DNA from 4 places in the Oikeobacillus pervagus genome. Region 1 is predicted to be linked to each of the others. Evidence: riboswitches for the same ligand, from Rfam matches in the RefSeq annotation. Region 1 holds a riboswitch; each other region holds the start of a gene.
The links. A riboswitch is a leader RNA that binds a small molecule or an ion and turns the genes downstream of it on or off. The one in region 1 is predicted to bind S-adenosylmethionine.
Positions count from the first base shown of each region.

Region 2: linked by a shared signal. The riboswitch ahead of metK (methionine adenosyltransferase) and the one ahead of J2S13_RS09955 (bifunctional homocysteine S-methyltransferase/methylenetetrahydrofolate reductase) in region 1 are both predicted to bind S-adenosylmethionine.
Region 3: linked by a shared signal. The riboswitch ahead of J2S13_RS06195 (methionine biosynthesis PLP-dependent protein) and the one ahead of J2S13_RS09955 (bifunctional homocysteine S-methyltransferase/methylenetetrahydrofolate reductase) in region 1 are both predicted to bind S-adenosylmethionine.
Region 4: linked by a shared signal. The riboswitch ahead of J2S13_RS11445 (methionine ABC transporter ATP-binding protein) and the one ahead of J2S13_RS09955 (bifunctional homocysteine S-methyltransferase/methylenetetrahydrofolate reductase) in region 1 are both predicted to bind S-adenosylmethionine.

Region 1 is NZ_JAUSUC010000023.1:11,736-19,256, reverse strand. Features, by position in the region: gene metH (methionine synthase) at 1-49, opposite strand, end outside; gene J2S13_RS09955 (bifunctional homocysteine S-methyltransferase/methylenetetrahydrofolate reductase) at 27-1,892, opposite strand; SAM riboswitch class I at 1,976-2,085, opposite strand; gene J2S13_RS09950 (EamA family transporter) at 2,508-3,407, shown strand; gene J2S13_RS09945 (hypothetical protein) at 3,497-3,724, opposite strand; gene mreBH (rod-share determining protein MreBH) at 4,624-5,631, opposite strand; gene J2S13_RS09935 (acyl-CoA thioesterase) at 6,071-6,574, opposite strand; gene J2S13_RS09930 (carbamoyl-phosphate synthase domain-containing protein) at 6,882-7,295, shown strand; gene carB (carbamoyl-phosphate synthase (glutamine-hydrolyzing) large subunit) at 7,324-7,521, shown strand, end outside.
Region 2 is NZ_JAUSUC010000026.1:31,743-39,263, reverse strand. Features, by position in the region: gene pckA (phosphoenolpyruvate carboxykinase (ATP)) at 1-1,088, opposite strand, end outside; SAM riboswitch class I at 1,465-1,669, shown strand; gene metK (methionine adenosyltransferase) at 1,898-3,097, shown strand; gene asnB (asparagine synthase (glutamine-hydrolyzing)) at 3,329-5,218, shown strand; gene J2S13_RS10815 (C39 family peptidase) at 5,547-6,377, opposite strand; gene J2S13_RS10810 (gamma carbonic anhydrase) at 6,442-6,957, opposite strand; gene J2S13_RS10805 (alpha/beta hydrolase) at 7,060-7,521, shown strand, end outside.
Region 3 is NZ_JAUSUC010000011.1:66,913-74,433, forward strand. Features, by position in the region: gene J2S13_RS06180 (NupC/NupG family nucleoside CNT transporter) at 1-782, shown strand, start outside; gene J2S13_RS06185 (M42 family metallopeptidase) at 878-1,930, opposite strand; gene metC (cystathionine beta-lyase) at 2,183-3,358, opposite strand; gene J2S13_RS06195 (methionine biosynthesis PLP-dependent protein) at 3,365-4,471, opposite strand; SAM riboswitch class I at 4,540-4,649, opposite strand; gene J2S13_RS06200 (ABC transporter substrate-binding protein) at 4,714-5,736, opposite strand; gene J2S13_RS06205 (ABC transporter permease) at 5,823-6,587, opposite strand; gene J2S13_RS06210 (ABC transporter ATP-binding protein) at 6,571-7,356, opposite strand.
Region 4 is NZ_JAUSUC010000030.1:73-7,593, reverse strand. Features, by position in the region: gene J2S13_RS11470 (transposase) at 1-125, shown strand, start outside; gene J2S13_RS11465 (iron-containing alcohol dehydrogenase) at 401-1,558, opposite strand; gene J2S13_RS11460 (M20 family metallopeptidase) at 1,738-2,934, opposite strand; gene J2S13_RS11455 (MetQ/NlpA family ABC transporter substrate-binding protein) at 2,965-3,795, opposite strand; gene J2S13_RS11450 (methionine ABC transporter permease) at 3,813-4,463, opposite strand; gene J2S13_RS11445 (methionine ABC transporter ATP-binding protein) at 4,453-5,484, opposite strand; SAM riboswitch class I at 5,721-5,821, opposite strand; gene J2S13_RS11440 (glycerophosphodiester phosphodiesterase family protein) at 6,015-7,013, shown strand; partial or broken rRNA gene J2S13_RS11435 (16S ribosomal RNA) at 7,513-7,521, shown strand, end outside.

The sequences.
Region 1 (7,521 bases):
TTAATATTCGCGATTGTAGTTCTTTCTCAATTAAATGTTGAATGGACATGGACAATCCCTCTTTCTAACTTTTTGGCATCTAGCTCATGGATGTATGTGACCAATTCTTCCGTCATATCATACCGAAGAAATGGAGTGATTAAATAAATCCCGTGGAAAAGTTCGTGAGCTGTATTAATTAATTCTTTGGCAATCGAAATTCCTTCTTGATGTGACCGCGTTTTGTCATTTTCACAAGCTTTCATCCGGTTAAGTGTTTCTTCGGAAAGTTTAATCCCGGGCACTTCGTTATGCAAAAATTCCGCATTTTGTGAACTTGTTAATGGCATAATTCCGATATAAATTGGAGTGGATAAATGCTTAGTTTTTTCATGGATTTCAATAATTTTTTCTTTCGTAAAAACAGGCTGGCTGATAAAGTAATCGGCCCCAAACCCAATTTTCTTTTCCAATCGTTTGACTGCTCGATCTAAAATGCGAACATTTGGATTAAAGGCAGCGGCAACTGAAAAATTTGTTTTTACTTTTAATGATTTCCCTGAAAAAGAAATCCCTTCATTCAATTGTTTGATTAGCTGGATGAATTCCAGACTAGAAACGTCATAAACAGAAGTGGCTCCTGGAAAATCCCCGACCTTTGTTGGATCTCCCGTAACAGCCAAAATATCATGAAGACCTAAAGTATGTAATCCCATTAGATGAGATTGTAGGCCAATTAAATTTCGGTCACGACAAGTGATGTGGACAAGCGGACGGATTTGATCATTTGACTTTAATAAAGTTGCCATCGCCATGTTGCTAATTCTTGGGGATGCAAGGGAGTTATCGGCCATCGTAATCGCATCAATTCCCGCTTCTTGTAAACATTTTGCTCCTTCAAAAAAAGATGTGGTGTCTAAATGTTTCGGTGTATCCAATTCAACGATGATAGAACGTTCATTTTTCGCTTTCTCATGGAGGGGAGGCACTGTCGATATTTTTCTGGATTTCACCAAAATTGGTGTTTTCTCTTTTACCTGCTTTTCTGTAATCGGATGTAACCCCTGTAAGGCTTTTTTCGCCGCAGCGATATGTTTCGGTGTAGTCCCGCAACATCCGCCAATAAGACGAGCACCTTCATTTCTTAGTTTAACAGTAGCCTTTCCAAAATAGTCAGCTTCTGATTCATAGACAATCCTGTCATCGACCACATCCAGAAGGCTTGCATTCGGATAAGCAGATAAGAAAGCTTTCTTTGGTAGGGCGACTTCTTCCAATGCTAGAATTGTATGATGTGGACCTAGTCGGCAGTTAACGCCAACGACATCCGCCCCCAAAGCTTCTAACTGGCATAAAGCGTCGTTTAATGGCAACCCATTTTGTAGCACACCTGGTTCATGCATCGACACTTGAGCGATGATGGGGAGATCGGTCATTTTCCGAGCTGTATGCACAACCGTTGTAATTTCCTCTAAATCATAATATGTTTCCAATAGAAGGCCGTCGATATCTTCGCTAAGTAAACTTTCGGCTTGTTCGCAAAAGGCGACCACAATCTCTTGAAGAGTAGCATCACTTTTTCGAACACCTCGAATGCCACCAATCGTCCCAAGAACGAATGTGTCATTCAATCCAGCTGCTTGCTTTGCAATTTGAACCGCTGCTTTATTTATTTTTTCTCTCTTATTTTCCAATCCGTAACGAGCTAATTTTAACGAGTTTGCACTATACGTATTCGTTTGGATGACATCCGCTCCTGCTTGAATATAATCTTGGTGAATCCGTCTAATGACGTCGGGCTGTGTTAAGTTTAATTCTTCATAACAAAAGTCAATCCCATATGAATAAAGGAGAGTACCGATTGCGCCATCAGCAGTAAGCACTTCCTCTTTTAGTCGATCCAATAGATTCAATCTCAGTCACTCCTTTTTCCAGATTTCAATAATAAAAAAAAGCCTTCTATAATAAGAAGGCTTGATTGGCTGTAATCATTTCCTCCTTATCTTCCAAACTACGATTGTTGTAGTTTGCTGGATTTAGCACCTGACCAATTGGCTGGTTGCTGAGGTTTCTTTGGGCCAGTCCCTCCACCTCTCTGGATAAGAACAACAATATTAATTTTGACTATAATCATATGCTATCTAGGATTAATCGTCAAGGTGTAATTTGAAATTTCTGAAATATCTTTATAAACCCCTTTTACTTCCTATCGGTTAACAGTATTTACAGAATTAGTTTTTCAAGGAGAAATCTTCTTGTATATCTTGAAAATTCAGGCTATTTAAAAGGGATTGATGAAACATGAAAAGACGTACTATACTATGTGTATATTTGAAATTCAGGGAAGTGCCAACTAAAGGCCCTCCTATTTCTTTGCAAAAGGCTTATTTTGTTCCTTTATTGAATCATAGCAGATTGTGATGGATCATCGGCGGAAAAATCAGATGGAACTTATTGTGAAACATCGTATTTTTTCCTGAAATCAACCATCTTTTAAAAAAAGTCATCGAGAAAGGAGGACATAAAAGATGAATCAGTTTCGCTATTCGTTATTTGTTTTGATTGGGGCATGTAGTTATGGGATCCATGCCTCTATTGTAAAACTGACGATTGCAGCCGGATTTACAGTCGGTCAAGTGACAGGAAGCCAGTACCTTTTTGGACTTGCCATGTTGATGGCTGTTTATTTTTTTACAAAAAGAGTAAAAATGAGTTGGAAGGATGTCAGTTCTTTAATGACGGTCGGGTTATTGCTTAGTGCGACGGGGATTTTTTATGGATTGAGTTTAGCAAGGGTACCGGCGTCGATTGCAGTTGTGATGTTATTCCAATTTACGTGGATTGGAATCTTAATTGAAGCGATTTATCATCGAGCAATGCCATCCAACCAGAAATTGATTTCTGTTGTTTTTTTATGGGCTGGAACATTGTTAGCTGGTGGAGTTGGTTCGACGAATTTTCAATGGGGAGAACATTTGGATGGTGTCGTATATGGGTTGCTTGCGGCGATCACGTTTGCACTGTTTATTTTTTACAGTGGGAAAGTAGCACCTGGTGTACCGACGATTCAACGAAGTGTTTTTATTACAAGCGGGGGGCTCCTTCTCGTTCTTTTCTATGTTTCACCGATCTTGATTGTAGATGGGGTCTTGACTACTGGATTATGGAAATATGGCCTATTATTAGGGATATTCGGAACGATCCTGCCAGTTGTCTTCTTCGCGATTGGAACACCTAAGATTGATTCAGGATTAGCGACGATTGTAGGGGCAGCTGAGCTTCCAGCAGCTATTGTCGCAGCTTTATTTATTTTGGGGGAAGCAGTTTCCTTCCTACAAATGACCGGAATCATGATTATCCTTATTGGGATTGCTATTCCACAAATTCATTTTCCAACCCATCGTCCGAAACGATCATTTTCAAGATAATAAATCATCCATCCTCATTGGCTAGTCCGATGGGGATTTTGCTTTTATTCTCAGAAAGATGGATATATAGGAAAAGAAGCGCCAGGTGATTAAAAAAAAGACTGCTTCACCTTTTGAAATAATCGGAAATAATATTTAAACTCGTCAAATAAAAGATGATCATGCTCAGAAAAATCAAAAGCGGTCAAAAATTGAGCTAATACATCTTCCTCAACATGATCAAGCATGGCGGAAATTTCAATCGGCCCCCTCAAAGAATCGTATAAATGGCCGCAATTACAAGTGTGAAATGTATAAGCGATTTGTTGTTCAGTCATCGATGAATCCTCCTTTGGTCTTATTATGTCCAAAAATACGGAGTTTTAACTTGATTATTCCATATAGGGGAAAAATGGGGGGCGGATTAGATAAATATGCAAGGAAATAGTCAAATGCCAGCGAACTAACGTCTCGAAATGTTCGGCGAAGAGGTGCACGGTGCAAATATCGTTAGAAGAAGCGCATAAAATCTCTGGAAATAGGCATATATGCTGGGAAATGGGCAAATCCGCATAGAACAAGTGCAAAAGCCCTCGGGAAATCATCAAATATCATTGGGAAATAAGCAAAACCCCGTGAGCAAGCCTCACAGCGATTAAAAAGTAATGTTCGGATGGGAGGTGCAAATATTGTGAGAAGAAGTGCATAAAATCACGGGAAATAAGCATATACACTGGGAAATGAGCAAATCCGCATAGAATAAGTGCAAAAGCCCTTGGGAAATCATCAAATATCATTGGGAAATAAGCAAAACCCCGTGAGCAAGCCTCACAGCGATTAAAAAGTAATGTTCGGATGGGAGGTGCAAATATTGTGAGAAGAAGTGCATAAAATCACGGGAAATAGGCATATATGCTGGGAAATGGGCAAATCCGCATAGAACAAGCGCAAAAGCCCTTGGGAAATCATCAAATATCATTTGGAAATAAGCAAAACCCCGTGAGCAAACCTCACAGCGATTAAAAAGTAATGTTCGGATGGGAGGTGCAAATATTGTGAGAAGAAGTGCATAAAATCACGGGAAATAAGCATATACACTGGGAAATGAGCAAATCCGCATAGAATAAGTGCAAAAGCCCTCGGGAAATCATCAAAAGCCTAAGGGAAATATGCAAATCCCTTAAACGAGCACCGGTATTTTTTAAATAAAAAAGCAAGTCCGCATGTAAGCGACTTGCTATCGTAAGGCTTTTTGTAATTTATTAATGATATTTAAGGATCGTCCTGTACCAATTACAACCGATTCTAGAGGGTTGGGGGCTAGGTGAACGGGAACAATGATTTCTTGACTTAACCACTCTTGCATTCCTTGCAGAAGTGAGCCACCGCCTGTTAATATAACACCTCGGTCAACAATATCACCACTTAATTCTGGTGGGGAATTTTCCAGTGTAACTCGTATCGTTTCTAACACTTGGAGTAGAGATTCTTTTAATGCCCCTTGAATTTCCTTAGAGTGAATCGAGATCGTTTTTGGCAAACCTGTCACAAGGTCACGACCGCGAACATCCATCTTTTTTACATCGTGGTCGATAAGAGCCATGCCGATTTCTATCTTCACTTGTTCAGCTGTTCGTTCGCCAATTAATAGATTATATTGCTTCCGGATGTATTGAATAATATCTTCATCCATCCGGTCACCGCCTACCCGAATGGAGTTGCAGGATACAACACCTCCATAGGAGATGATGGCTACTTCTGTTGTTCCGCCTCCAATATCGACAATCACATTTGCAATGGGTTCTTCGACAGGCAAATCTGCTCCGATCGCAGCTGCAACAGGTTCTTCAATTAAATGTACGGTTTTTGCACCAAAGCTTTTAATGGCATCATGGATCGCCCGTTTTTCTACAGAAGTTGCTCCAGACGGGGTACATACCACAACATTTGGTTTTCTAATGGAAAATCCTAATGCTTTCCCAGCCTTCTTCATCACGTCTTTTAGCATTTCAGCTGTCATATCAAAATCTGCGATGACACCATCTCTTAATGGTCTTAATGCTGTAACTTTCCCAGGAGTTTTTCCAATCATGTTTTTCGCCTCAAGTCCGGTTGCTAACACTTTCATGGTCGCTGTATCAATTGCAACTACAGCAGGCTCATTAATTACAATTCCTTTATTTTTACTATAGACGAGCAAGTTTGCTGTACCTAAGTCAATTCCAATTTCAGTTTGTGAGAACATATAGCTTCCTCCAAATTAATTTCCTTCTTATACTTGTCCTATCTAGTATAAGAGGGGGAAATTAGGAATGTATATGGATAGAATGTACCATAAGATTTTTGTTACAAAATTCAACAATATATTACAGTAAGCTATCCATTGTTCTAACGGTAGTTTTAATAAAAAACAGGCCAAAATCATCAACATGATGTTAACGAAATTTAATCTTTGTAAAGAGAAAAGTTTCCAATGGCTAATGTTTATGCTCCAATTAGGTAATTGGGGTTAGATCATTCTAGTTAGATAAGGATAAGCTAAAATGACCGGCATGACCGTAAAAAGATGGGGAACCTGTGTTTTATACATCAAAAAATACGCCAAAGAGGCGTATTTTTTTTGTGAAAAGTGGATTTGTCCCGCCTCGATGGGCAGTAAAACCTCCACTTAATGAAGTTTTACATTATAATTTTGAGAAAAATTGAGCAAGTTCTTGGCTGTGTTTTTTTCTAGCTTTCCGATGTTCCGCACGATTATTAGCTGTTTCATTCAACCATTTTTCTTCTTCAGACTCTGGAACGACTTCAGGGATCACAGTTGGTCTTCCATTTTCGTCAAGAGCGACAAAAGTTAAAAACGAAATAGCTGCCACGTCTTTGTCCCCTGTTAGTAAATTTTCCGAAGTTACTTTTACGAATACTTCCATACTTGTACGACCAGTGTAGGAAACCATCGCTTCTAAAGTAACAGCATCTCCAACGCGGATTGGTTTTAAAAAGTCAACGGAGTCAGTAGAAGCTGTAACAACTGGTTTTCTTGCTAGTTTCGTCGCTGTAATGGATGCGATATCATCTATATAGGCCATTAGTTTCCCACCAAAAAGGGTCCCATGTTGATTTGTATCTGGCGGTAAAACATAGCTTGTTTTGACCGAAAGGGTATCACGCATTAATCTAGTTTCTCTCATTTACTTTCACCTCTAAAGTTGTCTCTGCTTAACGAAGTAAGCTATTCATAAAAGCTGAAAAGTTCCCGCCGCAGATTGATTACATGACTATTGTACACTATTTACTTTGTACAAACGAAAAAAAAGTACTCAAAATAAAAAGACGAAAGTTTTAGACTTTTTGAAAGGGGTTCATCTTGTTCCTATGGTTATTCTTGGATAGGTATTTTCAATAAATAGTAAAAAATCAGAAAATGATATTGTATTTTCATTCTGTTTGATGTATAAATATTAAATAAGGTGAATTGTTTTGAAGGGGAGAACAATAATGAACGGAATGATGATGTTAGAAACTGGGGAAAGCTATCCCTGTAAATGTGAACATATGGAAGACCTTGAGGTAAACGGAGAGCTGATCTTTTATACAGGAATGACTGGATATGAGGATGCACTATTCGATCCACAATATAAAGGGAAATATCTTATTTTTTCTAATCCTTTAATTGGTATACGTGGGATTGCAAATTCATTAAAGGATGTCCCCCCTACAGTGGCGGGGGTGATCGTGTATCAAATTTGGAATAAGTCTTTTCCGATGGATACTTTTTTACCTTTGAAGGAGTATTTATCTAAGTGGAGGATTCCATTATTCATTGAAGTAGACACAAGGTCACTTATTCAATCCATTTGTCAATCGAATGGAACTACTTTCAAATTTATCGTTGAGGAAAAAGTGAAATAGGGCGATCGTCACGAAGGGGGCACTTAATATGACAAAGCGTTTAAATGTAAAGAAAATATTAGTCATCGGCTCGGGACCGATCGTCATCGGGCAGGCGGCAGAATTCGATTATGCTGGAACACAGGCATGCATGGCACTGAAGGAAGATGGTTACGAAGTCATTCTTGTGAATAATAATCCAGCGACCATTATGACAGATGAAATCTTTGCGGATGCCATCTACTGT
Region 2 (7,521 bases), on a different contig from region 1:
TGTTCTTTTGTTAATTTACTGATTGGAGGTAATACTCCAAAAGCATCAGCTGTTAAGAAAATAATTGTATTTGGATGACCTGCTATACTTGGTGTTACAATGTTGTCAATATTTTGAATTGGGTAAGCAACACGTGTATTTTCAGTTAAAGTATTGTCATCATAGTTCGGAATGCGGCTATCTGGATCAAGAACAACATTTTCTAATACTGAGCCAAAGCGAATTGCATCGTAAATTTGTGGTTCTTTTTCACGAGATAAACCGATACATTTCGCATAGCAACCACCTTCAATATTGAAGACCCCGTTCGGTGACCATCCATGCTCGTCATCTCCAATAAGTCGGCGATGAGGATCTGCAGATAATGTTGTTTTTCCTGTTCCAGAAAGTCCGAAGAATAATGCGACATCCCCTTCAAAGCCAACATTGGCAGAACAGTGCATAGATAAAATATCTGATTCAGGTAATAAATAGTTCATAATGGAGAAGATTGATTTTTTAATTTCCCCAGCGTATTCGGTTCCACCAATTAATACGATACGGCGTTCGAATGATACGATGATGAATGTTTCAGAGTTGGTTCCATCCACTTCAGGATCTGCTTTAAAATCTGGAGCAGATAGTATAGTGAATTCTGCTTGATGACTTTCTAACTCTTCTTCCGTTGGACGAATGAATAATTGATGAGCAAAAAGGTTCTGCCAAGCATATTCATTAACTACTTGAATAGGTAGGCGATGTTTTTTGTCAGCTCCAGCGTACCCTTTGAAAACGAAAAGTTCGTCTTTTTGTTTTAAGTAATCCACTACTTTATTATATAAATGATCAAACGCATCTTTGGAAATAGGTCGGTTAACTGAACCCCAGTCAATTTTATCTTTAGTAGAAGGCTCTTCTACGATAAATTTATCTTTAGGTGAACGACCTGTATATTTACCAGTCTCAGCGCAAACAGCTCCAGCTTCTGATAAGATTCCTTCTTTACGGTTTAATACCTTTTCAACTAATTGAGGAACTGATGGTTGCATCATGACGTTTGCACCGTTTAATAATTCCAAAATTTCGCTTGAAACGCTTACAGAGTTCATAGATTTATAACCTTCCTTTGTCTGATTTTTATACGCTTATTTGTTCTAGAAATAGTATAACACATTCGAAGGAATAGTCTATACTATTTAAAAAATTTTTCTTTTGTTTTTTATTTTGTCACATTTTCTTAGAAAATGCTCATTATTTGTCGGAGAATATCTTTCACTAATATAATAAGGTAAAAACATGGTGGAGCAAGTTGTTATTTTAAAAAGACCCTATTTTAGGTCTAGTCAGATTCTTTTGTTGGATTTAGATCAGGAATCTGCTTTGTGTTTTTTCTTTGAGGGATTACATTGGTGCAATTGTTCATGTGATGAAAAACAGGTTGACATGAATTATAGACGTACGTTAACATTGTACCTTGAACGGATACTCTTATCCCGAGTTGGTGGAGGGACAGGCCCAATGAAACCCAGCAACCTGCTCTTGCAAAAACCGAGCGTATGTATAGATTTATTATTCTCTCGTCCATACTTCTTTTGTGAAATTGGCTGCGAAACGAGTTGGTTATTTTCACGCCCAGTTTTGAGAGAAAAGGTGCTAACCTGAAGCAAGGGATTCCCTTGAACGATAAGAGTGAAAGGCTAAAGTGTTACAATGCAACCTTTCCCTCAATATTATAGGAAAGGTTTTTATTTTTATTATGGCCTTGGTCGTTGGTAGTGATATTTTACCAATGTTTATAACATACTACTACGTAGGGAACGAGTACCGTGAGCATGATGTTTGTATAAAGTATTGATTCGGTTCACCTTTCCATTACGACACTATAAAGGAAGGGAAAAATTTTAGGGGAGGAATCTTTATGACAGTTAATCGTCGCCTTTTTACTTCTGAATCGGTTACAGAAGGGCATCCTGATAAAATTTGCGATCAAATTTCAGATGCTATTTTAGACGCTATTTTAGCGGAAGATCCAAATGCACGTGTAGCCGCTGAAACTTCTGTGACAACAGGGCTTGTACTAGTTTCAGGAGAAATTACAACATCTTCATATGTGGATATTACGAAAATTGTTCGTGATACGATTCGGGATATTGGTTATACACGAGCAAAATACGGTTTCGACGCTGAAACTTGCGGGGTACTCACTTCGATTGATGAACAATCTCCAGATATTGCGTTTGGAGTAAACGAAGCTTTAGAATCACGTGAAGGTCAAATGAGTGATGATGAGATTGAAGCGATTGGTGCAGGTGACCAAGGGTTAATGTTCGGTTTTGCATGTAATGAAACGAAGGAATTAATGCCGTTACCGATCTCATTAGCTCATAAACTAGCACGTCGTCTGACAGAGGTTCGAAAAGAGGAAGTTCTTCCATATTTACGACCTGATGGGAAAACACAAGTAACGGTTGAATATGATGAAAAAAATCAACCTGTTCGCGTGGATACGATTGTTCTTTCTACACAGCATCATCCAGAAATTACATTAGAACAAATTCAAAAAGATATTCGTGAGCATGTTATTAATCCTGTTGTTCCAAAAGAACTAATTGATGAAAAAACGAAATTCTTTATTAATCCTACAGGTCGTTTTGTCATTGGGGGACCACAAGGGGATGCAGGTCTTACAGGTCGAAAAATCATTGTGGATACGTATGGTGGCTATGCTCGCCATGGTGGAGGAGCTTTCTCTGGGAAAGATCCTACAAAAGTGGATCGTTCTGCGGCGTATGCAGCGCGTTATGTAGCAAAGAATATTGTTGCAGCGGGCTTAGCTGATAAATGTGAAGTTCAATTTGCTTATGCGATTGGAGTTGCTCAGCCAGTATCTATCTCTGTTGATACATTTGGTACTGGGAAAGTTTCAGAAGATGTATTAGTGAAAGTTGTTCGGGATCATTTCGACCTTCGTCCAGCGGGGATTATCAAAATGCTAGATCTGCGCCGACCGATTTATAAGAACACGGCGGCATACGGTCATTTTGGACGTACGGATATTGATCTTCCTTGGGAACGAACAGATAAAGCAGAAGTATTGAAAGAACAAGCTTTGAAATAATATGATAGGGGGAGTTACATTTACAATGTGACTCCTTTATTATTGTTATAAAATTTAGAACTATGGGTAACTTTTTGAAAATGAGCTAGAATAACTATTAACAAATCAATCTAATTTGTTACAATTTTTTTATGTTCACTATAAAATGGTAGAAGTTTATAGAAAGATAGTTTACATTATAGGTTAGGACTTGAACTTTATTTTTAAATCAAATAGAGAAGAGGATTTTCTATGTGTGGCTTTATTGGTTGTGTAAGAAATGTTTCTGCAAAAGAGATCGTATGTGATCAACAACAATTTAAACAAATGAATGATCTCATTGAACATCGTGGTCCTGATGATGAAGGTTTTTTTTCTGATGAATTTATACAATTCGGTTTCCGTCGCTTAAGTATTATTGACATCGAAAACGGTCATCAACCATTATCTTATGAGAATGAGCGATATTGGATTATTTTTAACGGAGAGATTTATAATCACGTAGAATTACGCGAAGGTCTTATCCAGTCTGGCTATGCATTCCAAACCTCTTCAGACACAGAGGTGATTATCGCCTTATATAGTCAAATAGGGGAAGAAGTGGTTGATAAGCTGCGTGGAATGTTTGCTTTTGTTATTTGGGATAAGCAGGAGAAAGTTTTATTTGGTGCAAGGGATGCTTTTGGCATTAAACCATTTTTCTATTTAGAAGAGGAAGATCGAACGTTTTTTGCATCGGAAAAGAAAAGTATTTTACTATCTTTAGAAAAAAAAGAATTTGATCATGATGCCTTGCAACATTATTTAACGTATCAATATGTCCCTGAGCCTTATACCTTAACAGCGAACATTAAGAAGTTGGAACCTGGTCATTGTTTTACGAAAAAACTAGGAGAAAAGATGAAGATTCGCAGCTATTGGAAAGCATCTTTCCGTCCTATTTTAAAATCAGAAGATCAATATATTAAAGAAATTCAAGATGTGCTACTTGATTCTGTCAATGTTCATATGAGAAGTGATGTGCCAGTTGGATCTTTCCTATCTGGTGGAATTGATTCCTCCATCATTGCTTCTATCGCTAAAAACTTCCATCCGAATATTAAAACATTTTCTGTTGGTTTCCAACGAGATGGATTTAGTGAAATTGATGTTGCGAAAGAGACAGCTGACAAGCTAGGTGTTGAGAACATTAGCTATGTCATTACACCAGAAGAATATATGAAAGAACTTCCGAAAATCATGTGGCATTTAGATGATCCATTAGCAGATCCAGCATGTGTTCCATTATATTTCGTTGCCCGTGAAGCTAGAAAACATGTGACCGTTGTTTTATCAGGTGAAGGGGCTGATGAACTATTTGGCGGATATAATATTTATCGAGAACCACAATCCTTGCAAGTTTTTAATAAAATTCCTATGATCTTGAAATCATTTCTCCGTCTCATAGCGAAAATGATGCCTGAAGGAATGAAAGGAAAGAGCTTTATTGAACGCGGAGTAACTCCAATGGAAGAGCGTTATATTGGAAATGCCAAAATGTTCACGGAACAAGAGAAAAGAAGTCTTCTCCGCCATTATTCCGAAGGCCTTGATTATCAAAAATTGACAAAGCCATTTTATATGGAAACAAAAGATTATGATCCTGTTGATCGGATGCAATATATTGATATTCACACATGGCTTCGTGGTGATATTTTATTAAAAGCGGATAAGATGACGATGGCTCATTCTTTAGAGCTTCGTGTTCCATTCTTAGATAAAGAAGTATTTAAAGTTGCTTCTAACATTCCAACCCAATTAAAAACAGCTCATGGAACAACTAAGTACATTTTAAGAAGAGCAGCTAAAGGTATCGTTCCTGATCATGTACTTGATCGCAAAAAATTAGGATTCCCAGTTCCAATCCGTCATTGGTTAAAAGACGAAATGTATGATTGGGCATTGGATCTAATTAAAAATAGTGGTGCGAATGAATATTTCCACCAAGATTATATTTTGAATTTATTAGAAGATCATGTTCAAGGGAAAATGGATAATAGTAGAAAGATTTGGACGATCCTTGTCTTTATGATTTGGCATGATGTCTATGTTGAGGAAAAATATGATTTTGGAAAGAAAAAACCAGAATATCAAGTGGGATAAAAAAAGAAGAGGATGAGGCTGTCCTAAGTAACTTAGGCGCCTTTCCTCTTTTTTATTGTTGGGGATATGGATATCATTAGCTTTTGAACTACCTTGCCTCGTTCCCTTTATTTCAGTCGAAACCTACGAAATTCGTACGCCGATGAACAGGCGCTTCCGCTTTTGATCGTCCAGCTCCAGCGCCTATCGTCTAGCGAATTTCTCCGTCTTTTCCCTACGATAAGTCAACATCAGCTCGAAAATACCTCGCTGTGTTTCCTTTATCTCAGTCAAAGACTACGAAATCCGTACGCCGATGAACAGGCGCTTCCGCTTTTGATTTTGATTTTTATGGAAGATAGGTGATGGCTTGTCTTCCCATTTGAATCCAAGATTTTTCGAAAGTTTGGATTGGTTGTTTTTTGTTTTTTGTATTTGTAAGGGGGTCATTGAAGTATATATATTCTTCATCATATCCCGTTATTAATACGGAGTGCTCTTTATACGTAATCCGGATCTCTCCATCTTCTGTATGCCATGTTTGGAAATAGTGATCGGGTAATTCATCATAAGCTGTATTAATGATGACCCAAACTGGTCGTCCGTCGGATAGCTGGATTTTAATATCCTCGAAGTCTCCTCCTGATAAATCAAGCACTTTATGATCAGGTAAATATTTTTTAGCCAATTCGGCTATAGGTTCATGAAAGACCCCTAAACCAGGTTCTTCAAATGTATACATATTCCCTACGAAACCATTAGCTGGATTGCCAAAATAAATCTTTCCATTCTCTTTTTTGTATGTAGCAGGGTTTCGTTTAATTTCTGATGCCAGTGTCATTTTATCTGTTGATACACCGGCACTTTGAAGTAGCATCGCTAGACTTGTGACTTCACATCCCCGAGGTAATTCCGGTAATTGTGCAACAAGGGGTGCATCAATTAAAGTACTGTCTTTCATTTTAATAACTGAATAATAGTGTTTGAACAGGGGCTCATCAATGGCATATAAAAATCGTTCTTGATTATTTTCATCTAAACTGAGAAACATTCCGAAAAGAATCAAGATTATCATAATAAAAGATGATATAGCCAACTTTCCGTTAAATCTTTTCCAAATGAGAATGACGAATACGATCAGCATGATCAAAATAAGAAGTAATATAAATTTAAGTGTCATTTCAATTCCGAAACATCCTTTTTATAATTGTTAAAAAAGAGGGGCATAGTAACATTAGCCATTCTTATTTTTTTTGTAAAGTTTTATAATATTGAGCTTTCTCTGCGTATTCTTGATAGATACGGTTCATTTCCTTTTGGTCATGGTCATTGATGGGACGAATGACTTTTGCAGGTCGCCCAAAGGCCATTGTGTTTGGAGGAATGACTTTTCCAGGTGGGACGAGACTCCCTGCTCCAATAAAAGCTCCTTCACCAATTTCAGCATTATCTAAAATAATCGATCCCATGCCGATTAAGGCTCCTTTTCTAATCTTACAGCTATGTAGAATCACTTGGTGGCCAATAGTTACGTCATCTTCAATAATGAGCGGATTATTTGGACTTTGATGAAGAACTGAATTATCTTGGACATTTACTTTTTTTCCGATAATGGTGGGAGCGACATCTCCGCGAATGACACTATTAAACCAAATGCTAGACTCCTCACCTATTATGACATCTCCCGTAACGGTTACATAATCAGCAATATAGGCTGAATCAGCAATTTGAGGTTGCTTTCCTTTATATGGATAAATCATGTGAAAACTCCTTCCTTGTGTAGACATTAATTAGACCTTTTCTATATTTTATAGGAAATAGCATCATTTGTATAACTTATTTCATTAAAAGGGGGACCGGTGATGAGAAAATGGGAAACTGAGGATGGGTTTGCAAAAGCCGTGATCATAATGATCCATGGAGCGATGGAACATCATGGACGATATTGGTGGGTCGCAGAAATGTGGAGAAGCTCGGGCTTCCACGTTTTAATGGGGGATTTACCTGGACAAGGTCTGTCGTCAAGAAGAAAAAGAGGACATATTGATTCATTTGATGAGTATATAGATGAAGTGAAAACGTGGGTTCAGTCCGCTGCTCAGTACGAAATGCCAATTTTTTTATTAGGTCATAGTATGGGTGGATTAATTGCGGTTCGATTATTACAAGAAGCCAGACTTCCGATTACAGGTGTGATTCTTTCTTCTCCTTGTTTAGGGATTCATTTTACCCCTCCAAAGATGTTGAATTTTCTTTCATACGGTCTAAATTATTTATTGCCTTCCCTCAAAGTTTCGCCGCGTTTGACCATTGAAATGGCAACA
Region 3 (7,521 bases), on a different contig from region 1:
TTGTAGGGCAAACAGAAGCTCCTCTCGTTATTCGGCCATATATAAATAAAATGACTGAATCTGAATTATTTGCGGTTATGACTGGTGGTTTAGCTTCTGTTGCCGGTTCTGTATTAATCGGATATTCCTTACTTGGTGTTCCGCTGGAATACTTATTAGCCGCAAGTTTTATGGCTGCACCTGCTGGCCTAGTCATGGCGAAATTATTTATCCCAGAAACGGAAAATATCCCAGAGCCGAAAGAGTTTGAAATGGATGTAGATTCTGAATCGACCAATGTCATCGATGCGGCAGCACGCGGAGCAAGTGTTGGACTTCAATTAGCTCTAAATATTGGGGCAATGCTTCTTGCTTTTATTGCATTAGTTGCTTTAATTAACGGGATCTTAGGTTTTCTCGGAGGACTAGTTGGGGTAGAACATCTTTCATTAGAGCTAATTTTAGGTTATATCTTTTCGCCTCTTGCTTTTGCCATTGGGGTTCCTTGGAATGAGGCTGTACAGGCTGGAAATTTTATCGGGCAAAAATTAATTATTAACGAATTTGTCGCCTATTCAAATTTCGCTCCAGAAATACCTAATTTATCTGATAAAACCGTTGCAGTTGTAAGCTTTGCCCTCTGTGGGTTTGCTAATATTTCTTCCATGGCCATTCTTTTAGGTGGACTCGGGAACTTAGCTCCGAATCGCCGTGGGGATATCGCTCGTTTAGGCTTAAAAGCTGTTCTAGCAGGGGCACTTGCTTCTTTATTAAGTGCAGCCATAGCCGGAATGCTCATGTAGACTTTAAGGGATGAATCTCCTTTAGACCAACTAGTTTTTCAAACATTGAAAGAATCCCTTAGTCCAAGATCATTCGGGACTAAGGGATTCATCCATTAACATTCAACTGCCTTTGATTGTACGTATGCATAGAGAAGTTTTTCAGTATGGTGTAATGAGGATTCATGTGTCCGTTCAAATGCATGAGAAGCATCAATTCCAGGACCTACTAATCCATGAATAATGTCATTTCCAGCTCGAATAGCTGCTGAGGCATCTGAACCGTAATAAGGATAAATATCTACTTTATAATCAATGTTATTTTCTTCGGCTAATTGAATCAAATGTTTTCGTAACCCCAAATGATATGGGCCACTTGAGTCTTTTGCGCAAATTGAAACTGTGTACTCATCTGATGCTTGCCCATCTCCTAACGCTCCCATATCAACTGCTAAATATTCAACCGTTTCAACAGGAATATTGGAATTTCCTCCATATCCGATTTCCTCATTATTTGAAATTAAAAAATGGGTTGTAAAAGGCAAACGAATCTTTTCTTCTTTTATTCTTTTAATTAATTGAAGCAAAATGGCAACACTTGCTTTGTCATCAAGATGACGAGATTTGATAAACCCACTGTCCGATATTTCTACTCGAGGATGAAAAGAAACAAAGTCTCCTACTTCGATTCCAAGAGCACGAACATCTTCGGCATTTTTGACCACTTCATCAATGCGAACTTCAATATTCTCCTCATTTCTTTTTGCATCCCCTGCCTCTTTATAGACATGAACAGAGGTTTGATGCATTAAGATTGTTCCTGAAAATAACTTTCCGGAGCTCGTTTCAATTTGGCAATACTCCCCTTCAACTGAATTCCACTTAAATCCCCCAATCATGGATAATTTCAATCGGCCATTTTTTTTAATCTCCTTCACCATAGCCCCCAATGTATCAACATGTGCCGTTAAAAAACGTTGGCGTTTTTCATTTTCACCGGGGATCGTGATGAGTAATCCCCCCTTATTATTCCTCTTCATTTCATATCCTGTTTCTTTCAAATAGGATTCCACGAAGCGAATGACCTTATATGTATTTCCAGTTGGGCTTGGAATTGATGTTAGTTGTTGGATTAAATTCATCGTTTCTTTCGTATTTGGATATGTCATGATCTATTCGACCCCTTTCTAATTACTTTATCAATTCTATTCTATCCTAATTGAACGAAACAGTAATCCCGCAATGCTTATAAAGATAATTTAAAGCTCTATTCAGTGAAGCTTTACTGTTCGTTACGAGGCGGATAAAAAAAACCTTCAATGAAGAGCTTCTTTCATCTCTTGTACATTGAAGGTTTCCTCTAAATAGATCATAGTATTTTTATGTTTTTACTCAGTTTTAAAGGCCTAAAATTCCTTTTTTTATACAATTACTGAGGATTCCGGAACATGAATGAATGCCTGTTCAAAATCCTTTATTAATTCATCGACATTTTCAAGACCTACTGACAATCTTAATAGTCCGTTAGAAATTCCTCTTTTCTTTCTTTCAGCTTCTGGCATTGCAGCATGACTCATTTTAGCGGGATAGGATAGGATCGACTCTACCGCCCCCAAACTAACAGCATAAACAGGAATTCGAACGTGTTGAATAAAGTTTCTTACAGCTTCCTCATTTCTTAATGAAAACGATAGAACAGCCCCAGGTCCTTCTGCTTGCCGCGTTTGAATGGAATGTCCAGGATGAGTGGATAGTCCAGGATAAAACACTTCATCTACTTTTGAATGGTTGTTTAGATAGTTCGCTATTTTCGTTGCAGACTCTGATGATTGTTTCAATCGTACGTGAAGTGTCTTCAATCCCCGAAGAACAAGCCATGAATCATGAGCTCCTAATACTGCTCCGAAGGCATTTTGTAATCCGTATAATTGTTGGGCTAATCCTTCATCCTTCGCAACGGCCAATCCAGCAAGTACGTCACTATGCCCCGCCAAAAATTTCGTCGCACTATGAAGAACAAGATCTACCCCTAAGTCTAGCGGTCGCTGTAAGGCAGGCGTTAAAAAGGTATTATCTAAAAAGGTGAGACATCCATTGGCTTTCGCTAATTTGGCGACCCCCTGTATATCGGTCACTTTGAGCAGTGGATTCGACGGTGTTTCCATGTAAATCACTTTTGTATTTTCTTGAATATTTGAAGCAACTGTGTCCAAATCCGTCATATCGACAAATGTATGTTCAATTCCGAAACGATTCAACACAGTGTTAATCATCCGGTACGTTCCACCATAAACATCTTCGGTAACAAGTACATGATCACCCTTTGAAAGAAGAAGAAATGCCGTAGAAATTGCTGCAATTCCAGATGAGAAAGCAAATCCTTTAACCCCTCCCTCAAGTTGGCTAATCATTTCTTCCAATGCCTCTCTTGTCGGATTTCCCGATCGGCTATAATCATACTTTCCAAACTGATCAAAATCTGGCTGATGAAATGTAGAAGCAAGCTGGATTGGAACACTTACCCCTCCTGTTTCCTTGTCAAATTTATGTTGGTTATGAAGCAATTGAGTTTGAAATGTATACGATTGATGAGTCATTCTTCTTCACTCCTTCATTTTTTTAAACGCGTTTTGTAAATCCCTGATTAAATCTTCGGTTCCCTCCGTCCCAACAGAAAACCTTAACAACCGATTACAAACTCCATTAGCCAAACGTACTTCATAAGGCATATCCATATGGGTTTGTGTTGCCGGATAGGTGATAAAACTTTCTACTCCTCCTAAACTTTCTGCAAATGTAATCAGCTGTAAGTTTTGCAAAAATGGATTGACCCATTCTTCTTTCTGCAATCGAAAAGAAAGCATCCCACCGCGTCCCGGGTATAAAACATCTTTCACATCGTCACAACATCGTAAAAATTCACTTATTTTTTGAGCATTTTTTTCATGTTGAACCATTCGTAAACCTAATGTCTTCATTCCACGAATAAGAAGCCACGAATCAAATGGAGATAATACTGCACCAATTGAATTTTGATATTCTTTTAGTTTGGCCGAAAGTTCTTCCCCTTTAGTAACGACAAGTCCCGCAAGCACATCATTATGTCCCCCTAAATACTTTGTTGCACTATGAATCACAATGTCAGCTCCTGAAAAAATAGGCTGCTGAATAAAAGGAGTATAAAATGTATTATCCACAATCAATAACACCCCCTCTTCTCTTGCTACATGAGCGACCTCATCTAAGTTCACTTCTTGCATCATCGGATTAGTCGGAGATTCAACAAAAATAGCTTTCGTTTGGTTTGTGATCTTCTCCCTTGTCTTAGTTAAATCTTGAAAATCATCATAGACAAAAGATAGTCCATATTTTTTCCATCCCCGTTCAAAAAGGCGGTACGTTCCACCATAAAGATCCGCTGATACGATAAATTCATCACCAGAATCGAATAATGAAAGAACCGTTTGAATCGCCGCCATTCCTGAGCTAAATGCAAAGCCAGCATCTCCATGTTCTAAATCGGCAATGGCCTTTTCTAAAATGTCTCTAGTTGGATTTCCACTTCGAACATAATCATAGCCCGTCGACACCCCAATCCCTTCATGTCGATAAGCAGTAGAAAAGTAAACAGGTGGATTGACGGTTCCCGTAATGTTTTCACTTCTGTTTCCAATCTGAGTTAACTTTGTTTGAATGTCTTTAAAACCCATTTTCTCACCTCTAAGTAAAAATAAAAAAGCCTTCTGTAAGAAGAAGGCTTTTGTCAACAAGATTCCTCTTCTCATCTCTCGAACTAGGATTGTTCGCTGGATTTAGCACCATTGCTCTTTTAATTAGCCGGTTGCTGAAGCTTCATAGGGCCAGTCCCTCTGCCTCTCTTGATAAGAAAATATTAAATTTTCAAAAATTTCTGTCTTTCTATTAATTTAACGGATTGGTGGAGAAAATGCAATCATTTTTTTGTTACTTTTTTATTTTCTAAGAATTGTTTATCAATTAGTTCTGCAAATTTTGGCTGATCTTTTAAAAACTTAAGATCATAGGAAGAATCGGCAAATTGTTGAATAACATCTGCATTTACTTCAGATGTGTAATGAATTCTTTCCCAAGAACGGTCTACAATATCTTTCTCTAATTCTTGTTTTGTAATATCTTTAATAGTTTTTATGGCAATTTCTTTCGCTTCCTCTGGATTCTCATTAATAAATTGAATGGCTTCTTTATGAGCATCCACTATTTTTTTTACTAATGCTGAATCTTCTTTAATTAATTTTCCACTTGTAGCTAAAACGGAGTTAGGTAAAGTCGTGCCAAAAGAAATTTTATCACTGTCAACAATGACCTTTGCACCTACTTCTTTCACTAGCAAGGAAGCCCATGGTTCAGGAACGGAAGCAAAATCAACTTTTCCTGATTGAAACAACCCTGCATACTGTGCTGGATTTCCAGTAGTATGTTTCATCGTTCCACCGATTCGAGTAGATTTAAGACCGTAGTCCTTGGCAAATGTTTCAAATTGAACATCATGTGTACATCCAACCCCAGGAGTAATAAATGTCTTACCTGCTAGATCATCAACGGTTTGAATGCCACTTTTTTTACTTGCTACAACGACCGTTCCACCAGAAGATCCGCCTGCAATAATTTTCACATCGGCTCCATTCGCAAAATGATTCATCACTGGACCTGGTCCTACTAAACCTGCTGAAATATCCCCTGTCTTAAGGGCCGTCATAAAAGCACCGCCATCGGGAAATGTTTTATATTCAATAGTCACATCTTCCCCTAATACTTTTTCAAACAATCCTTTTTCCTTTGCAATCATTGCTGGAACATGGTCAATATTTGGGAAAAAGCCGATGACAACCTTTTTCTTGCCGTCGTCTGAACCTGAGCTTTTTTCCGAACTACAACCAGCTAGGACACCTGCTAGTAATAATAAGACTACCGCGAAAAAACTCATGAAATTTTTCATCATTTTATCCCCTTTCTTAACATTCTAATGGTAAAATCCCTACATTTGTCGGTTAATAACACATGAAGAAGATGCTTTAGCAACTATTAAGACGATGCTTGCTCTAATCCCCAACGTCTCATCACATTCTTTTCAACACGTTGGAAAAATAGTAAATCGACAATTGTACCAATAACTCCGATCAAGATCATCACCGCAATGACCAAGCTCATATTTCCAAAGTCTGAAGCGTATTTTAACGTGTATCCTAAACCAGGACCTGTACTTAAAATTTCCCCCGCCATTAAAGCTCTCCATGCGAATGCCCATGCAAGTCTTGCACCTGTTACCGCATACGGGATCGAAGCTGGAAATATAATTTTGATAAACAAATCAAATCCGGAAGAACCCATTGTTTGTGCGGCTTTAATATACAGTGGGGAAACATTTTTAATACCAATTCGCATATTGATTGTCATGACTAATGTTCCACCGAGAACGACGATAAAAATAACCGCTTTTTCATTCAATCCAAACCACATGATTGCTAGTGGCAGCCAAACGATACTAGGAACACTCTGAAGAGCTAGAATAAGTGATCCTAATGTGTCATCTGCTGTTTGCGATTTAGCCAATAAAATTCCTAACGATGTCCCTAGAATAAGTGCGATCGTTAATCCAATCAATAGTCTTTGGAAGCTTGCACCTAAATCATAAATAAGTGTTTTGTCTATGAATCCTTGGATAAGAGCCTCCCATACATCGGTCGGTTTTGGCATGATGTCTGGGCCCCATCCACCAGCACGTACACTCATTTCCCAAATGACAATAAAGAGGACGTAGAAGACAATTTGTTTAATTACCCGCTGCATAAGCTAATTCCTCTTTAACGACTTTATCAATCTCACCTTTCAGGAGATCGACTATTTTTTCTTCAAGTATGGCAACTTCCTCTTGATTAGATTGACGAGGTCTGGGGAGATTAACGTCAAGATCTGCAATAATTCTACCTGGCCGAGTCCCCATGACGATGATCCGGTCTGAAAGCTTTATCGCTTCGTTAATACTGTGGGTAACGAATACGATTGTTTTCTTCGTATCGACCCAAATCTTCTCAAGTTCTTCATGAAGTCTTGAACGAGTTTGTTCGTCCAATGCCCCAAATGGCTCATCCATCAGTAATAATTTTGGGTCCATTGCTAAAGCTCGAGCAATTGCTACCCGTTGTTGCATTCCCCCTGATAACTCGTGAGGAGAGTGCTCGGAATAATTACTTAATTGCACCATTTGTAGAAAACGGAGAGCCACTTTCTTCGCTTCACTCTTATTCATTTGTTTTCTTAAAGGGAACATGACATTTTCCACAACAGTCATCCAAGGGAATAATGCAGCTTGTTGAAAAACCATTCCGCGGTCGATTCCAGGCTTAATAATTGGACTCGCCTCTAAGAAAATTTCGCCCGTTGTAGCATTGGTTAATCCAGCAACCATCGATAATAGAGTCGATTTACCGCAACCAGATGGGCCTATAATCGAAACAAATTGCCCCTCTTCAATTGAAAAATTTATATCCATTAACACATCTTGTGTCATATGACGATTTTTATATTTTTTTGAAAGATTCTTAAATTGTAAAAACATCCTTTCACCTACTTTAATTATAATTCCTATATATTAAATCGGATTAATTAGTATTATAGCGTTTCACACGATAATGTCAATTATTTCTCGCTATATTTTGAAATTTATTTGCCAATAAAAAAATGAATAGTTCATTTCATTCCAAGCATCCTATCTATATATGGA
Region 4 (7,521 bases), on a different contig from region 1:
AGCAAATGGAAAAGGACAAAAGGGATGCTGTATTAGTCAAACTAAAAAAGCTGAAAGGTGTAACAATTAGACAATTATCAAGAATAACGGGAATATCAAAGAGTGTCATTCATCGTGCTCGTTAATAGGGGACAGGTTCCTTGTCCCACTTGACTCGCCCCCATTGCCATGCGAGCGGCGAAAGGGGAGATCAACGTGCCCGTTAAGAATGGGGGCAAGGATAGACCTCTTCGTGGAGTAATTGGTATTAAACAAGAAATGGGACAAGGAACCTGACCCCCTGCACCCCTGTACTCCACAAAAAGAAGCCCCGATAAGCTGTAAATACCTTATCGGGGCCCTTTTTCTGTATATAGGGGAAGGGGACAAGGAACCTGTCCCTCCGTCTCTTAAAGAATGGTTACATTGCGCCTCTAATGATTTCCATGACTTCTTCTAATTTAGGTTTGCGTGGGTTTGTTAGGGCTGTTGCGTCTTTCATAGCGTTTTTCGCTAATGTTTCAATGTCTTCTTCTTTGGCTCCTAATTCTTTGAAGCCTGATGGGATGTTTAAGTCGCGAGCTAGGCGTTCAATTGCTTGAATTCCTTTTTCAGCTGCTTCGCGATTACTTAAACCTTCGACATTTTCACCAAGGTAATAAGCGATGTCTGCATAACGTTCTACTCTTGCAATCAAGTTGAATCGGCATACATGTGGAAGTAGGATCGCATTACATACACCATGAGGGAAGTTATAGAATCCGCCAAATTGGTGTGCAATTGCATGTACATAACCTAAAGAAGCATTATTAAAAGCCATACCTGCTAATGTTTGAGCATAGGCCATTTGTTCACGCGCTTCCATATCTTTACCATTTGCTACTGCGCGTGGTAAGTATACAGGAATTAGTTTAATTGCATGGATCGCTAATGCATCTGTAATTGGCGTAGCAGCAGTAGAAACATATGCTTCAACTGCATGTGTTAAAGCATCTAATCCTGTTGCAGCTGTTAGACCTGGAGGCATTCCAGCCATTAAATCAGGATCGTTAATGGAAAGAGTCGGTGTTACATGTTTATCAACAATCGCCATTTTTACTTTTCGTTGAACATTGGTAATGATCGTGAATTTTGTTAATTCACTACCTGTACCAGCTGTTGTGTTAATTGCCACAAGTGGTACCATTGGTTTTTCAGAAACATCGATTCCTTCATAATCTTCTATTTTTCCACCATTAGCGGCTACTAGTGCAATTCCTTTACCTGCGTCATGTGAACTTCCTCCCCCAAGAGTTACTACACTATCGCAGTTTTCATTATGAAAAGCTTCAAGTCCTTCTAATACGTTTTGATCAGTTGGATTTGGTTCTGCTTTTGGAAAAATAGCAATATCTAAGCCAGCTTCACGAATAATGCCAGCAATTTGCTCAGATAGTCCTAATTGATGCAAACCAGCATCTGTTACTAATAAAGGTTTTTTTACACCAAGGCCAGCTAATCTAGTTCCAACCTCGTTTACAGATCCTGAACCAAATAAGTTGACAGAGGGCATATGAAATGAGCTTTGAGTGTTTGTCATAGTAATTTCCTCCCAAACGGATTAATTTGATTTGAATTCCTCCAAAGAATTCTGTCCCCCTATTTGCAAGTGAAAATTTCACCTCCAATAGTATATGTTATTCTGAATAGAATATCCAGGAAAATGCCAGGTGCCAGGCACCATCCAGAAACTGGATGGTGCCTGGCACCTGGTTTTTTTTACCTTCCTTGAAATTCTTCTTTTATGGTGGTCAGTAATTTTGTATTGGTGAGTAGTTGGAGTCCGGTTAGGGCTAGTGCTTTGGCTCCTTTTATGAGTGCTTCATCGCCTTTTTTGGATGCGGCTGCTTCTCTGAAAGGGATGGTATGAGCAATGAGATCATCGGGGCCAATTTTTATATAGGGGTGAATGGTTGGGACTACTTGACTAATATTCCCGGCATCTGTTGAACCAATTCCACCCCAAGCGCCTGTCGCAATGGTTTCTCCTAGTTCTTCAATGACATGATGAAACACTTCATTAAATTTTTCATTCACTAAAAGATTATCTACTGGATTTTGGAAAGCGATAATATTCAGCTTTGCACCAGTTGCTAGTGCCGCTCCTTCTGCTACAGCTTTCACTTTCTTTGTCACTTCATTTAAATGTTCTCTTGTATCGGCACGTATGTAAAATCGAGCTTTTGCATACTCTGGAATAATATTTGGAGCATCACCGCCATGTGTAATAATTCCGTGAATGCTCACATCTTTTTTCAGCTGTTGTCTTAAAGCATTTATTCCGTTGAAAAGTTGAATCACCGCATCCAATGCATTGATTCCTTCATGAGGGGCAGCTGCTGCATGAGCGGATTTTCCAATAAACTCAAAATCAAGCGGGTCAACAGCAAGGGATGTACCACTTAATCTTGTCTGATTAGATGGATGGATCATCATCGCCGCATCAATTCCCTTGAGCAATCCGTGTCGAACGAAGCTTCCTTTAGCACTTCCGTTCGGCCCGCCTTCTTCAGCAGGGGTGCCTAATACGACAACTTCTCCACCCGTTTTATCTAATGTCTTACTTAAGGCAATCGCAGCTGCTACACTTGTCGTCCCAATGATATTATGTCCGCACGCATGCCCAAGTCCAGGAAGAGCATCATATTCCGCCAGAAAAGCGATGGATGGTCCTTTTTTCGCTGATTTTTTGCGAGCAAGGAAAGCTGTTTCATGACCTGCCACTGCCTTTTCGACTGTGAAACCTTCTTTTTCAAGAAGATCTATTAATAGACCAGATGCGAAAAATTCCTCATTCCCAATTTCAGGGTTTTCGTGTATTTGATGACTTGTGGAAAGAAAAAGTTCTTTATTACCTTCCACATTTTTAATAATTGTTTCTTTTAACGAACTAATCACTTCTACGATTGATGACATCATGTTTCCCTCCTCTAATGGATCATGTGCTTACCAGCCAATTTTACTTAATGGAATAAAGGTTGGAATTTGACTTCCTTTGTATTCCTTCTCAATCAATTCCGCTACATCATCTTCTTGATATAGCTCTGCCAGTCTTTTTAACGTTTTATTGTTTTTGTCTTCTTCTCTCGTTGCGATAATATTGACATAAGGAGTAGCAGTTTCACTCTCATGGAAAATAGAATCCTTCGTTGGGTTAAAACCTGCATCTACAGCGATTCCATTATTGATAATCGAAGCAGCCACATCAGGGAGAACACGTGGAGTTTGAGCTGCGACTACTTCAATAATTTTCAAGTTTTTTGGGTTTTCAACGATATCCTCTAATGATCCAGTCCCATCGAAGCCTTCCTTTAGTTTAATAAGGCCTGATTCTTGTAGTAAAAGAAGAGCTCTTCCCATATTGGATACATCGTTTGGCACTGCAATTTTACTGCCATCAGGAATGTCTTTTACCTTTTTGTATTTTTCTGAGTAAATCCCCATTGGAGCCAGAACCGTTGTAGCAATAGGAGCTAATTTCAATTTATGTTCCGCGATAAAACTGTCGAAATACGAAGCGGTTTGGAAGGCGTTGGCATCCAGTTCCCCTTCAGCTAGAGCGATATTCGGTTGAACATAGTCCGAGAAACGAACGATTTCAACTTTAATCCCTTCTTTTTCTGCCTTTTTAGCAACATAGTCCCAAACACGGTTATCCGTCCCGCTTACACCTACTTTAACTTCTACTTTTTTCTCGCTACCGCTCTTTTCATTGGAACAACCTACACTAAAGATGGCTAATGTTAAAATTGCAATGGAAAGTAATAATTTCTTCATTTTCTTTTTCCTCCTACTTATCGTCTTCTAATTTTTCTTGCAAGGATGTTTCCAAAGGACTGTAAACCTTGTACCATCACGATTAAAATTCCCACTGTCACCAACATGGTCACCGTATCAAAGCGTTGATATCCATATGTAATAGCAAGGTCACCAAGTCCGCCCCCGCCGATTGCTCCGGCCATAGCAGATGCACCGACTAAACCAATGGTTGCAATCGTAAAAGCTAGGACAAGAGAGCCAAGAGCTTCTGGAATTAGGAATCGAACTATGATTTGTCCAGGCGTTGCTCCCATTGCTTCCGCTGCTTCAATTACACCTGGATCCACTTCAAGTAGAGAATTTTCTATTAATCTAGCAATATACGGCCCAGCATAAAACACTAGCGGCACGATTGTAGCAGTCGTCCCAATCGATGTCCCCACAAGAAATCTAGTGATCGGAATAATCGCGACCATTAAAATGATAAAGGGGATGGAACGGAAAATATTGATAATTCCACTTAGTACATTGAAAACGAGCAAATTCTCTAGTAAATGACCTTTCCGGGTTACAACGAGCAGGACCCCGAGTGGCAACCCAAGAACGGCCGAAAATAAAAGTGAGAAGGACACCATTTGAACGGTTTCAATCAATGCTTCTGTGATTTGCTCTGAATTAACTAGCATGTGTGATCACTTCCTTTATCGTTATTTGTTCATTGTTGATATACATTAACGCTCGGTTGATTTCATTATTCGATCCTTGAAATTCGACAATTAAGTTTCCAAATGAAGTTCCTTGGAGTTCCGTGATATTTCCAAAAAGAACATTGATATGGATATCGAATTTTTTGGAAAGGGTTGATAATAATGGGCGACCTGCTGAGTTTCCAACAAAATTAATTCGAAATATGTTCTGTGCTCCAGCATTTTTTTGGATGGTTTCTTTAATGGAATCGGGAATTTGGTCATTCATGACGGTGCTGACAAAATTTCTAGCTGTCTTTGTTTTCGGTGATGAAAAAACGTCAAACACTGTCCCTTCCTCAATGATTTTTCCATTCTCCATGACAGCGACACGATGGCAAATATCCTTAATGACTGCCATCTCATGGGTAATGATTAGAATCGTAATGTTGTATTCCTGATTGATTTTTTTCAGAAGCTGTAAAATGGAACTAGTCGTCTGCGGATCAAGGGCTGAAGTCGCTTCATCACATAGCAGGATGGATGGCTGAGTAGCAAGTGCCCTAGCAATCCCAATCCGCTGTTTCTGACCACCTGATAGTTGGTCCGGATAACTATTGGCTTTATCTGAAAGCCCAACAAATTCAAGAAGTTCATATACTCGCTTCTTTATTTTCTCTTTCGGAACTTTAGCTAATACGAGCGGCATGGCCACATTCGCAAATACGGTTTTGGAATTTAAAAGATTAAAATGTTGAAACACCATCCCGATATTTCGTTTGACTTCGCGGATTTCCTTCGCAGATAAAGCGGTTAGATCATGACCGTCCACCAACACTTTCCCTGATGTTGGCTGCTCCAACCAGTTCACACATCGAAGTAAGGAACTTTTACCAGCACCACTAAACCCAATCACTCCGAAAATTTCACCGGCATTTATTTTTAAATTAATCCCATTTAATGCTTTCACCTGATTTCCACCACTGTTGTACACCTTATTTACATTTTGAAACTCAATCATATTGCTTCTCTCCTTTCAATGCTGTTGGGCCATCACACGTTTTTTCTTTGTTTTGGACAAATGAAGAAAACCTTTCAAGTAATCTAAAATAGATGATTTACTAAACAGATGTGAAAACTATGAATTAACTTACAGAAATCACCTTGGCGTTTAGAAGGGGAGTTGATACTTATTAGAACAACAAAAAACCCTCTTCTTGAAAAAAGAAGAGGGTAAAATGTATAAGACTAATCCTCTTCTTATCTTTCAAGCCTAGCTTGCTGGAATTGGCACGGTACAAAAAATGTCCGTTGCCGAGGTGTCATAGGGCCAGTCCCTCAACCTCTCTGGATAAGAAGTATTTTCCGTATTCAATTGATAGTATGATGAATACATTACAACATTCAAAAAACAAAGTCAATGGAATTTTTCAAAAGAGTAGGATTTATCTAAAAAATGGTGAATATGTGTACTTTAAAACAACGAAGCCTGTTGGTACGATAAAGAATGTATGCTAAATTAAGTTTGTAATGAAAATGGTTGGAGGAATTATGAAGAAGTTCAAACGAAATATTAAAAGGTTTTTCTTATTTTTATTTATTTTAATTGTGTTCATGTATCTAAATAATAGTTCTTTCCTTACTAAGTCTAGGAATGAATCTCCTATATTATTGGCACATAGAGGAATGGCACAAACCTTCCCAATGGAGGGAATTGCCAATGATACATGTACGGCTAAAAGGATTTATAAACCAGAACATCCTTTTTTGGAGAACACGATTCCCTCGATGGAAGCCGCCTTTAAAGCAGGTGCCGACATTGTAGAATTAGATATAAAGCCTACGAAAGATGGGCAATTCGCTATCTTTCATGACTGGACTCTAGATTGCCGGACAGAGGCAGAGGGAATGGTTCAGGACTATACAATGGCAGAACTAAAAAAACTGGATGTTGGCTACGGATATACAGCTGATCATGGAAAAACTTATCCCTTTCGCGGGAAAGGAGTGGGGCTGATGCCTTCCCTAGATGAGGTATTAGAATATTTCCCAGAGGAGTCATTCCTAATCCATATCAAGAGTGCCGAACCGACAGAAGGCATTCAACTGGCAAAACACCTTTCGAAACTCCCTGAAAAACGTTTAAATCAGTTAACCGTTTACGGAGATGATCAACCTATCCATACATTGAAAAAACAATTACCCAACCTTAGAGTCATGTCAATGGCCACGTTAAAGAGTTGTTTACTTCCTTATCTAGGGATAGGGTGGACAGGTATGATTCCATCCGCGTGTGAGAACACCCAACTGCATATCCCAGAAAAATACGCACCATTATTATGGGGATTTCCTAATAAGTTCTTGAATCGTATGGAAAGCGTAAATACTCGTGTAATACTAGTCGCAGGTGACGGAGGATGGTCGGAAGGTTTTGATCAAAAACAAGATTTAAAACGACTTCCCGAAAATTACACGGGTGGTATTTGGACGAATCGTATTGATGTGATTGCTCCAATTATTGAAAAAAAATCAGAGCCATTAAAACAATGAGAGATTTAAGTTTAAAAAGAGTTGATTTCTTATGATAGAGGAAATCAACTCTTTTGATATTTTCTTAGGATGCAAGAAAAGTGGCAACTCTATTAGGAAAAGATCAATATAATAGAGGAATACATTGCAATGGACATCGTAAAAATATTTAATCTTCATATATAATATAGTTTGGCTTATATCAGGCAACTTGTTTCCTATATCCTAACTTCAATTACTAGAATCATAGTGATCAATTGACAAAGGGAATGTTAATGAAAAGAAATTCAAAAAAGTTGTTGACTTCTATGAATAAACTTTATATAATGAAACTTGTCACTGAGACACCAACAAAAAAACTTCTAAAAAAGATATTGACAAAATATAATAGAGTTGATATAATTTAATTCTTCGCTTTAAAAGTTGAAGAAAAATGAAGTTTTAGATGATCCTTGAAAACTGAACAAAACAAACAAAACGTCAACGTTAATTTTGATTTTTAAAAAGAGCTAAATCAAATTCTTTGGAG